DNA from 3 places in the Dactylosporangium sp. NPDC051087 genome. Region 1 is predicted to be linked to each of the others. Evidence: riboswitches for the same ligand, from Rfam matches in the RefSeq annotation. Region 1 holds a riboswitch; each other region holds the start of a gene.
The links. Region 1 has a riboswitch for cyclic di-AMP ahead of ACZ6TV_RS14930 (C40 family peptidase). Riboswitches for the same ligand answer to the same signal wherever they lie in the genome.
Positions count from the first base shown of each region.

Region 2: linked by a shared signal. The riboswitch ahead of ACZ6TV_RS41795 (coiled-coil domain-containing protein) and the one ahead of ACZ6TV_RS14930 (C40 family peptidase) in region 1 are both predicted to bind cyclic di-AMP.
Region 3: linked by a shared signal. The riboswitch ahead of ACZ6TV_RS14120 (C40 family peptidase) and the one ahead of ACZ6TV_RS14930 (C40 family peptidase) in region 1 are both predicted to bind cyclic di-AMP.

Region 1 is NZ_JBVJIJ010000007.1:32,015-35,276, forward strand. Features, by position in the region: gene ACZ6TV_RS14920 (ABC transporter ATP-binding protein) at 1-684, opposite strand, end outside; gene ACZ6TV_RS14925 (ABC transporter ATP-binding protein) at 701-1,474, opposite strand; cyclic di-AMP (ydaO/yuaA leader) riboswitch at 1,764-1,911, shown strand; gene ACZ6TV_RS14930 (C40 family peptidase) at 1,919-2,917, shown strand; gene ACZ6TV_RS14935 (methyltransferase domain-containing protein) at 2,960-3,262, shown strand, end outside.
Region 2 is NZ_JBVJIJ010000028.1:48,928-52,189, forward strand. Features, by position in the region: gene ACZ6TV_RS41785 (condensation domain-containing protein) at 1-516, shown strand, start outside; gene ACZ6TV_RS41790 (HPF/RaiA family ribosome-associated protein) at 699-1,157, opposite strand; cyclic di-AMP (ydaO/yuaA leader) riboswitch at 1,372-1,509, shown strand; gene ACZ6TV_RS41795 (coiled-coil domain-containing protein) at 1,513-2,529, shown strand; gene ACZ6TV_RS41800 (LysR family transcriptional regulator) at 2,518-3,262, opposite strand, start outside.
Region 3 is NZ_JBVJIJ010000006.1:246,861-250,122, forward strand. Features, by position in the region: gene ACZ6TV_RS14110 (hypothetical protein) at 1-241, shown strand, start outside; gene ACZ6TV_RS14115 (hypothetical protein) at 321-875, shown strand; gene ACZ6TV_RS14120 (C40 family peptidase) at 952-1,938, opposite strand; cyclic di-AMP (ydaO/yuaA leader) riboswitch at 1,946-2,099, opposite strand; gene ACZ6TV_RS14125 (family 78 glycoside hydrolase catalytic domain) at 2,370-3,262, shown strand, end outside.

The sequences.
Region 1 (3,262 bases):
GGGCACCCCGAAGTCGACGACCATGACCCGGTCGGCGAGGTCCATGACGAGGCCCATGTCGTGCTCGACGAGGATCATCGGGATGCCGAGCTCCTCGCGGACGTCGAGGATGAAGCGGGCCATGTCCTCGGTCTCCTCCAGGTTCATCCCGGCGACCGGCTCGTCCAGCAGCAGCAGCTTCGGCTCCATCGCCAGGGCCCGGCCGAGCTCGACGCGCTTCTGCACGCCGTACGGCAGCAGCCCCACCGGCAGGCGGCGCCACTGGGCGAGCTCGAGGAAGTCGACGATGTCCTCGACCACGGCCCGGTTGGCGATCTCCTCGCGCCGGGCGCGGCCGAGCCACGCGATGGCGGCGAGGGTGCCGTAGCGAATGTGGTGGTGCCGGCCGAGCATGAGGTTCTCCAGCACGGTCAGGTGCTGGAACAGCTCGACGTTCTGGAAGGTGCGGGCCACGCCGAGCTTGGCGACCTTGTCGGGGCGCAGGCCGGTGAGCTCGACGTCGCCGAGCTGCACCCTGCCCTGCTGCGGGCGGTACACACCCGAGATCACATTGAAGATCGACGTCTTCCCGGCCCCGTTGGGCCCGATGACGGCGAAGAGTTCGTTGTCCGCGACGGTGAACGAAACACCGTCGATGGCTTTGACGCCGGCGAAACTGAGCCGGACGTCTTCGAAACGCAGCACGGCGACTCCTGATTTCCTATGACAGCCAGCGTTTGCGGCGCTTGTAGTGCTTCACGTCGCGGAAGGACCGCTCGGCCCGTCCCAGGTAGAACTCGCGGATGTCGTCGTCGGCGAGCAGTTCGGCGGCGGGCTTGTCGAGCACGACCTTGCCGGTCTCCAGCACGTATCCGTGCTCGGCGATGGACAGCGCCATGGTCGCGTTCTGCTCGACCAGCAGCACGCCGGTGCCGGCCCGGTTGATCTGCACGATCAGGTCGCGGACCTGCTCCACCAGGCGCGGCGCGAGGCCGAGGCTGGGCTCGTCGAGCAGCAGGTACGCCGGGTCCGACATGAGCGCCCGCCCCATCGCCAGCATCTGCTGCTCGCCGCCGGAGAGGTAGCCGGCGACGCTGCCGCGGCGCTGCGCGAGGACGGGGAAGAGGCTGTACATGCGGTCCATGGCCTCGGCCCGGCCCTTGGGGCGGGTGTGGGCGCCGAGCCGCAGGTTCTCCTCGACGGTGAGCTCCGCGAATGTCCTGCGCCCCTCCATCACCTGCGAGACGCCCCGCCGCACGATCGCGGCCGGTCGCAGCCGGTGGATGGGTCTGTCATCGAGGGTGATCGCGCCTTTGGTGACGGCGCCGTCGTGCACGCCGAGCAGGCCCGACAGGGCCCGCAGCAGCGTGGTCTTGCCCGCACCGTTCGCGCCGAGCAGCGCGACGATGCGTCCTGGTGGGACCTGCAGGCTGACGCCCCGCAGGACCAGCATCACGTCGTCGTAGACGACCTCGAGGTTCTGGACACGCAACATCCGGTGACGCTCCTCCGGGGGTGTTCGGAGTGGGCGAACTATGTGCATCGACGGTGAATAAAGTTACGTGTATTTAACCGGGTTCCAGAGCAGAATCAAGCCCCAAATATGTGTCCGTCAACACTCGGTTCCGTGTTGTGTCACCGTCCGATGTGGAGCGACAACCCGTGGTGATACGGACTTTTGGGGTAATAGATATTGAACAACTCGCGCGGGTTTCGCTTCGCTGGTGATCACGTTAAGTTAGGTCCGGCCTGCCCGGCAGTCCGTCGCCCAGCCCGGGCGGCGCCGGCAAGCGCCGCCGAATCGAGCGCCGTCACGGCGCTGTGCGAGCCGGGGACCCAGGTTCCTTGGGGTGAATCCGCGAAGCCGCGGTAGGGCGCACTCTTCCCGCCCGAACCCGTCAGCTAACCCGGTAGGCGGTCGGTGAAGAAGGGTCATCCCTTGTCCGTCGGACACCGCGCCAGACGATCCCTGCTGCGCACCCTGATCATCGGGGCCGTGTCGCTGGTCATCGTGGCGCCCGCGAGTGTCGCCAAGGCCGACCCCACGCTCGCCGAGATCGAAGCCCAGCTCGACAAGGTGGGCGACGAGTTCGAGGCGACGGTCGAGGCCTACAACAAGGTCAACGAAGAGCTCGCCAACGCCCAGGCGGCCAACGCCGAGCTGCAGAAGAAGCTCCAGCCGTTCGCGGACAGCGCGGCCGCCGCCACCGCCAACGTCGACGTGCTCGCGGTCGCCGCGTTCAAGACCTCGGGCAACTTCGCCACGCTGTCGGTCATCCTCGGGTCGCAGTCCTCCGACTCGCTGATCGACCAGCTCTCCACCCTGCAGCAGATCAACAAGCACCAGCAGGCGGAGATCGGGGCGCTCAAGGTGGCCCAGGCGGAGCTCGCCGACGAGCAGAAGAAGATCGACGACACGATCGCCGCGGAGAACGCGAAGAAGGCCGAGCTCGAGGTCAAGAAGAAGAAGATCGAGGGCGACGTCAAGAAGCTCGAGGACCTCAAGCGCCGGGCCACCGCGGCCGGCAGCACCAAGACCACGGCCGCGACGAAGCCCGCCGGTCCCCCGCCCGCCGTGTCCGGCGTGGCGGGCAAGGCCGTCACCTTCGCGTGGAACCAGATCGGCAAGCCCTACAAGTGGGGTGCGGCCGGGCCGAGCAGCTACGACTGCTCCGGTCTCACGTCGGCCTCGTGGAAGGCCGCCGGCAAGAGCATCCCCCGGGTCGCCCAGGATCAGTACCGCGGCACCGCACGCGTCTCACAGGCCGATGCGGCAGCCGGTGACCTGGTCTTCTTCGGCTCCTCCACGAGCAACATCACGCACGTCGGGCTCTACATCGGCAACGGGCAGATGATCCACGCGCCGACCACCGGCAAGACCGTGCAGGTGTCCTCGACCAACCGGAGCAACCTGCGGGGCTTCGGCCGCGTCAGGTAGTCCCGTCCTCTCTCCAGAGGCCATGCCCGGCAAGATTGGGGCATGGCCTCTTGGGATCCCGAGCAGTACCGCCGCTTCGCCGAAGAGCGGGCGCGGCCCTTCCACGAGCTCGTCGCGCGCATCCGGACCACCGCGCCGGTCGCGGTCGTCGACCTCGGCTGCGGGCCCGGCGCGCTGACCGCGACGCTCGCCGAGCGGTATCCGGACGCGGCGGTGCTAGGCATCGACTCCTCCCCCGAGATGCTCGCCGACGCCGCCCCGCTCGCCACGCCGCAGCTGTCGTTCCAGCTCGGCGACATCGCCGGGTGGCGGCCGCAGCGCGGCTCCGTGGACGTCATCGTCGCC
Region 2 (3,262 bases), on a different contig from region 1:
CAGGGCAGCGTCCGCGCCGGGCAACACGACGCCCGCCCCGCGGAACGTGCCGAGGAGACCGTCGGCGAGCTGCTGCGCCGCGCTTCGGATGCCGCGATGGTGGCGTACGCCCACTGCGAATACGACCCGGCCAAGCTCGAAGCCCTCTTCGCCGACGTCGCCGCCGACCGCGGGATCACGCCCGACGGCTACTGCTTCTTCAACGACACCCGCTTCTCCGCCCAGGACCAGTCACCGCCCGCGCTCCCGTCCGACCTCCCCGAGGCGATCCACGCGGCGCTCCCGGCGACGAAGCTGCGCGCCCCCGTCATCGACCGCACCCCGAAGGGCGCGAACTTCTTCATGTTCCTCACCGACCTCGGCGACACCGCGGAACTGATGCTGTGCGCGGAGCACGGCTTCCTCGGCGAACGCGGCCCCCTCGGCTTCCTCGCCGGCCTCGAACGGCTCATCGTCAGAGCCACCCTCGACGAGCACGCCACCACCAGGCTCCTCTACCGCGAAGCCACCCTCTGACCTCGAACCGACACGTCACCGAGAACCAAGAACACCCCAACCCAGGAGCACCCGAACCGAAGAAGCACCCGGGCCAAGGAAGCACCCGGGCCAAGGAAACACCCGGGCCCAAGGAAACACCCGGGCCAAGGAAACACCGCGGGGCACGGACCGACGTCCGCGCCCCGCGATCGAACCGAGCGTCAGGCGGTCCGCTCCTGCTGATCCGGGACGACGGCGTCGGCGCCGACGGAGGCCGCGTCCAAAGGCGGGGTCAGCTCGGGCGAGATGACGTCGTTGATGGTGGTCTCACGAAGGTGACGGTTGTGCCGCGGCTCCTGGCGGGTCTTCACGTCGCTCAGCCGGCGGCGCAGGTCGTCGCGGACATCGTTGATCGCGGTGTGCAGGTCCTCCTCCGACGATGTCGTGACGATCTTCTGGTGGCCGGCGATCCAGCACTCCAGGGTCACCTTCTGTCCACGGGCGGACCGGTCCTTCACCGACACCTCGAGCTCGGTGGAGTCGACGGGAAACCCGGCCAGGTAGCTGTCGAGCGTGGCGAACTGCTCGGCGATCCAGACCCTGTCCCCCTGGGAGAAGCCCGCGCCGACGCGCAGGCAGTCCTCGACGGTGGCCGGTGTGCTCGTAGCACTTCTCGACATGTCCGAGACCCCTTCCGTTGCTTGCCTTGACCAGGTCCGCTTACCCCGCAATGACCCTGTTCATGTCCCCCAAACCTTCCTAGGAGGCTAGTTTACCACCGTTCCGACCACCCGGCCGACCGCCACCGGGACGTCGCCAACGGTCCGCGCAAAGGGTGAAAGCGCAGGTGGTTAGGGTCTTCGCGGCCCCGCTCGTAGGCACCGACCGTGCCGGCGAGGGCCGCCGCCGAGCCGTGCCCAGCGGGCCGGGGAACCACGTTCTTGGGGTGAATCCGCTCGAATCGGAGCGGTAGGGGCGACTGTTCCGTCCCGAATCCGTCAGCTCACCCGGTAGGCGGCCGATGGAGGGAACAGTATGTCCAGACCTCCGTGGATCGTCGCCGCCCTGACGGCGCTCGCGATCCTCCTGACCCCGGCCGCGGTGCTCGGCACGGCTTCACCGGCGAACGCCAGTGAGGGTGGCGACCCTGCGCTCATCAAGAAGCTCGACGAGACCAACCGTGCGTACATCGACGCGCAGAACGTCCTGACGGCGTCGCTCGCCCGGCAGGCGACCCTGAAGCAGCAACAGGACGAGCTGGAGCCGCGGTACGCCAGGCTCCGCGACGACACCCAGTCGATGTCGGTCGCCGCGTACCAGAACGGCGGCGGCCTGCGCAGCGCGGCCACGCTGCTCGACAGCGGTACACCCGGAGTGTTCGCCGACCGGGTGAGCACCCTGGAGGTCATCGCGCGCGGCAACGCCGAGCAGCTCAAGCAGGTGACGAAGACCCGCGAGGAGCTGACGAGGACGAAGGCGACCATCGACGCCGAGGTCGCCAAGCAGCAGGCCAGCATGGCGGTGATGGCGAAGCAGAAGGCCGAGCTCGAAGAGGCCCTCGCCCAGGCGAGGAACGCCGTCGACGCGTCCACCACGTGGAGCGGCAACACCACCGCCAAGACCGCTGAGGCCGCGCCCCGGCGGGCCGACGGTTCCTGGCCGGCCGAGTCGTGCGGCGCCGAGGACCCGACGACGTCGGGCTGCCTGACCCCGCGGACGCTGCACGCCCTGCAGCAGGTGCGGAAGGCGGGCTTCAGCCACTTCGTGTCGTGCTGGCGGCCGCCGGGCGAGCCGTACGAGCATCCCAAGGGCCGGGCCTGCGACTTCGCCGCCGACGCGAAGGGCTTCGGCGGTGTGGCGACCGGCGCGTCGAAGGAGTACGGCACGCAGCTCGCCGCCTGGCTGGTGAAGAACGCCCAGGGGCTCGGCGTCATGTACGTGATCTGGTTCAAGCAGATCTGGACGCCCGCGGGCGGCTGGCACGCGTACGGCAGCGGTCAGGGCGACCCGAGCAGCGACCACACCAACCACGTGCACATGTCAATCTACTAACGCCGCCAGCAGCGCCGACACCGCCGGCAGGGCCGCCCTGCCGGCGGTGACCAGCGCGTCCAGCCGGCGCGCGCCGGCGACCGGGAGGTCGGTCACCCGCACCTGCAGCGAGGACACGTCCCGCAGCGCCAGGTCCGGCGCGATCGTGGCGCCGTGCCCCGCCGCGACCAGCGCGAGCACCACGGGATAGTCGACGCACGCGTGCGTCCGGCGCGGGGTGAAGCCGCGCTCCCGGCCGAGCCGGTCCAGGATCTGCCCGGTCGTCGAGGACGGCGGCCCGGCGACCCACGGCCGGTCCACGAGGTCGCCGTACGAGTGCACCGGCGGCCAGTCGGCGGGCACCACGACCCGGTACGGGTCCTCGCCGAGCGGCACGACGCTGACCTGCCGCCGCGACTCCAGGCCCAGCGACGCGTCCCGCTCGGTGATCGTCACGTCGAGGCCGCCGAGCCGCAGCTCGCGCAGCGCGGGCGGGCCGTCGAGCTCGGTGATCGAGCAGGTCACGTCCGGATGGTCGCGGGCGAGCGTGGCCAGGGCCGGGATCAGCATGTGCCGGATCACGGTCGCGAACGCCCCCACCCGGACCAGGCCGGCGGCGCGGCCGGACATGGCGGCCAGCTCCCGCTCCGCCTCGGCGAGCTCCCGCTCGATCGCCTCGGCCCGGGCGGCGAGGACCCGGCCGGCCGCGGTCAGCACGGCGCGCCGCCCGGACCTGTCCACCAAGGGCCGGCCG
Region 3 (3,262 bases), on a different contig from region 1:
CCAGACCGTGGACCCGGCCACGCGGGCCATCGGCAAGGACCCGATCCTCACCCTGCCCTCCGGCGGCATCGACGTGCGACTGTACGACGACCCGGAGACCTGGCAGCCGGCACCGGACAGCGAGGTGCTCGCCGCTGTCGTCGACAAGCAGGTCGTCATCGTCGACCTCAAGGCCGGCACCGCGTCGCTGGTCCCCGCCGACAACCTCGACGCCTCCTCGCGGGTCATCGCCTGGCTGTGAGGTCGGCAGCCGGGCGTGCCGGTGCCGTCGCGTCTATGATCCTTGGACTTTCACGACCACGAACGGGGAGGCGCGCGTCATGCGCATGCGCACGATGACGGCGGCACTGGTCCTTGCCCTCGCGGCCGGACTGAGCGGGGCCTGCGGCACCGACGCCGGTGAGGCGGGCAAGAACGCGGCGCCGGCCGGTGGCGCCGCGTCCGGTGCCGCGACAGGTGCCGCGTCGGGCACGGCGTCGGGCACGGGGGCGGGTGCCCCGTCCGGTGCGGCGGCGAGCCAGCCGGCCGGTGTGAAGGGGGACTCGGAGCGGATCTGCAAGGCCGTCATCGCGGCCTTCGAGGCCGAGAAGACGCAGCTGCTCGAGGTGCTCCTCAAGTTGGCGACCGCAGAGGACCAGGCCACCAAGGACAAGGCCAAGGCCGACGGGGCGGCGCTCGTCGAGCGGCTCAAGACGGCCGTCGACAAGGAGACCGCGACCGCCGACCCGAAGCTGAAGGCGGCGCTGCAGGCGCTCGTCGGGACCCTCGGCAGGATGCTCACCCCGGAGGGCGTCGCCGACCCGGACTTCGAGAAGAAGCTCGACGCGGCCACGGCCGAGGCGTCCACCTACTGCCCGGGCCTCGACGCGGCGTAGCGACAAGCACGACGGCGGGCGCCCCGCCTCAACGGGGGAGAGGCGGGGCGCCGTCGGTGCCGACTTGCGGAGGAGGTCAGCCCGGGCGGCCGTAGCCGTAGAGGCTGTCGATGTCGATCGGGGCGACCTTGACGACGGTGCGGCTGTTGGGGGCGTGGATGATCTGGTTGTTGCCGATGTAGATGCCCACGTGGCCGAGGCCGTTGTAGAAGACCAGGTCGCCGGGGACCAGCTGGCTGCGGGAGATGTGGCGCACCTTGCCCCACTGCTGGGCGGCGTTGTGCGGGAGGGTCACGCCGGCGGCTTTCCAGGCCATCATGGTCAGGCCGGAGCAGTCGAAGGTGTTCGGGCCGGCGGCGCCCCAAACGTACTTCTTGCCGAGCTGGGCCCAGGCGTAGTTGACCGCCTTGCCCGCGTTGCCGGAGACCGCCGGGGGCTTGCCCGGGTTCGTCGCCGGGGCCGTGGTCTTGGGTTTCGCGGCGGCCGCCGCGGCGGCCTCGGCCTTGGCCTGCAGGGCGTCGAGCCGCTTGATGTCGCCCTCGATCTTCTTGCGGCGGGTGGCCAGTTCGGTCTTCTGCTGGCTCTGCGCGGCGAGGGTCTCGTTGAGGCGGCGCTGCTCGGCGTCGAAGGTGTCCTTGGCCGTGCTGTAGGCGGTCAGGTCGCGCTGCTGGCTGCGGGAGATCTGCTGGAGCGTGCCGACCCGGCCGGTGAAGGCGTCGGTCGAGCTCGCGCCGAGCATGAGCGACAGGGTGCCGAGGTTGCCGCCGGACTTGTAGGCGTTGACGGCGAACGCGGTGGCCTCGTCCTGGGCGGCGTCGAGGTCGGCCTGCAGGGGCACCAGGTCGGACTGCAGTTTCGCGATCGCCGCCTGGGTGGCCTCGAGGTCGCCGTTGACCTTGTTGTACTGCTCGACGACGAGCTCGACCTCGTTGTTGCCCTTGTCGATCTGGGCCTGGAGCTCTTCCGGGGTCGGGTCCGCGCGTGCGGCACCGGCGGGCGCGATGAGCGCCGCCACCGCCAGCGCGACGACCGCGGTGCGCATGGTCGTGCGTCCGTTGAACACGGCACAGTCCTTCTTCGCGGACCGCCTACCGGGTTAGCTGACGGATTCGGGCGAGAAGAAGGCGCGCCCTACCGCGCCCCGGTGTGGCGGTGTGGCGGGCGCGGATTCACCCCATGGGACAAACCCCGGATGGTTCCCCGGCTCGTCGGCGAACGCCCGGACAGCGGGCGCGGCAGGCGACTCGGCGGCGGCTGCCCGGGCCGCCCCGGCGGGGCGACGACGTCCGGCAGCCAGCACAAACGTAACCGCGCGGAAGAGCAAAGGCGCTCGATCTAAGGCGGACTTAACGCAGACCCAAGGCGGCCCTGCGGACGACCCAGAGCAATTCGACACATTTCCAAAAAGCGTGCTGGTTCTGGAGGCGGCGGCGCTGTTAGCCTGAGGCAACGCAGAATTGAAAGGTTTCAATTCCTAACGTGAAGGACACCGCCATGTTCGTTCACAATCGCGTCGGACAATGCGTGGCCGCCGCCGTCCTCGCAGTCCCGATCACCGTCGCGGCGACCGCCGTGGCGACCACTCCGGCCGCCGCCGCGGCCGGCCAGATCGCCGTCGCCGACCTCCGCGTCGACAACACCGGCGACCCGCTCGGCACCGACAACACCCGGCCCGCCCTCAGCTGGCGGTTGTCCGCGACGGCCAACGGCGAACGGCAGACCGCCTACCGGATCCTCGTCGCCAGCACACCCGGCCGGCTCAGCCCGGGCAGCGCCGACGTCTGGGACAGCGGCAAGGTCGGCACCGGCACCTCGATCGCCGTGCCGTACGGCGGGCCCGCTCTGCAGCCCGCCCGCGCCTACCACTGGGCCGTGCAGGCCTGGGACGCCGCCGACCAGCCGTCCGCGTGGAGCGCCCCCGCCCGCTGGGAGACCGGCCTGTTCGGCACCCAGGACTGGAAGGGCGCGCAGTGGATCAGCCCCGACACGTCCACCACCGCGGCGCCGATGCTGCGCGCGACCTTCACGCTGCAGAGCAAGGCCGTGGCGAGCGCACGGGCCTACGTGCACGGGCTCGGCTTCTACGAGCTGCGGCTCAACGGCGCCAAGGTGGGCGACCAGGTCCTCGCGCCCGCCAACACCCCCTACGAGCGGCGCAACCTGTACAGCACGTACGACGTCACCGCCGCCCTGCGCGCCGGTGGCAACGCCGTCGGGTTGTGGCTCGGCGACGGCTACGGGCCGCGGTTCAGCCCGTACGGCTTCCGCTGGACCGGCCCGAGACAGGCGATCCTGCTGCTCGACGTGACGTACACCGACGGCACCCACCAGACCGTCGTCAGCGACCCGTCGTGGAAGTGGCAGACCGGCCCGATCACCGCCAACGA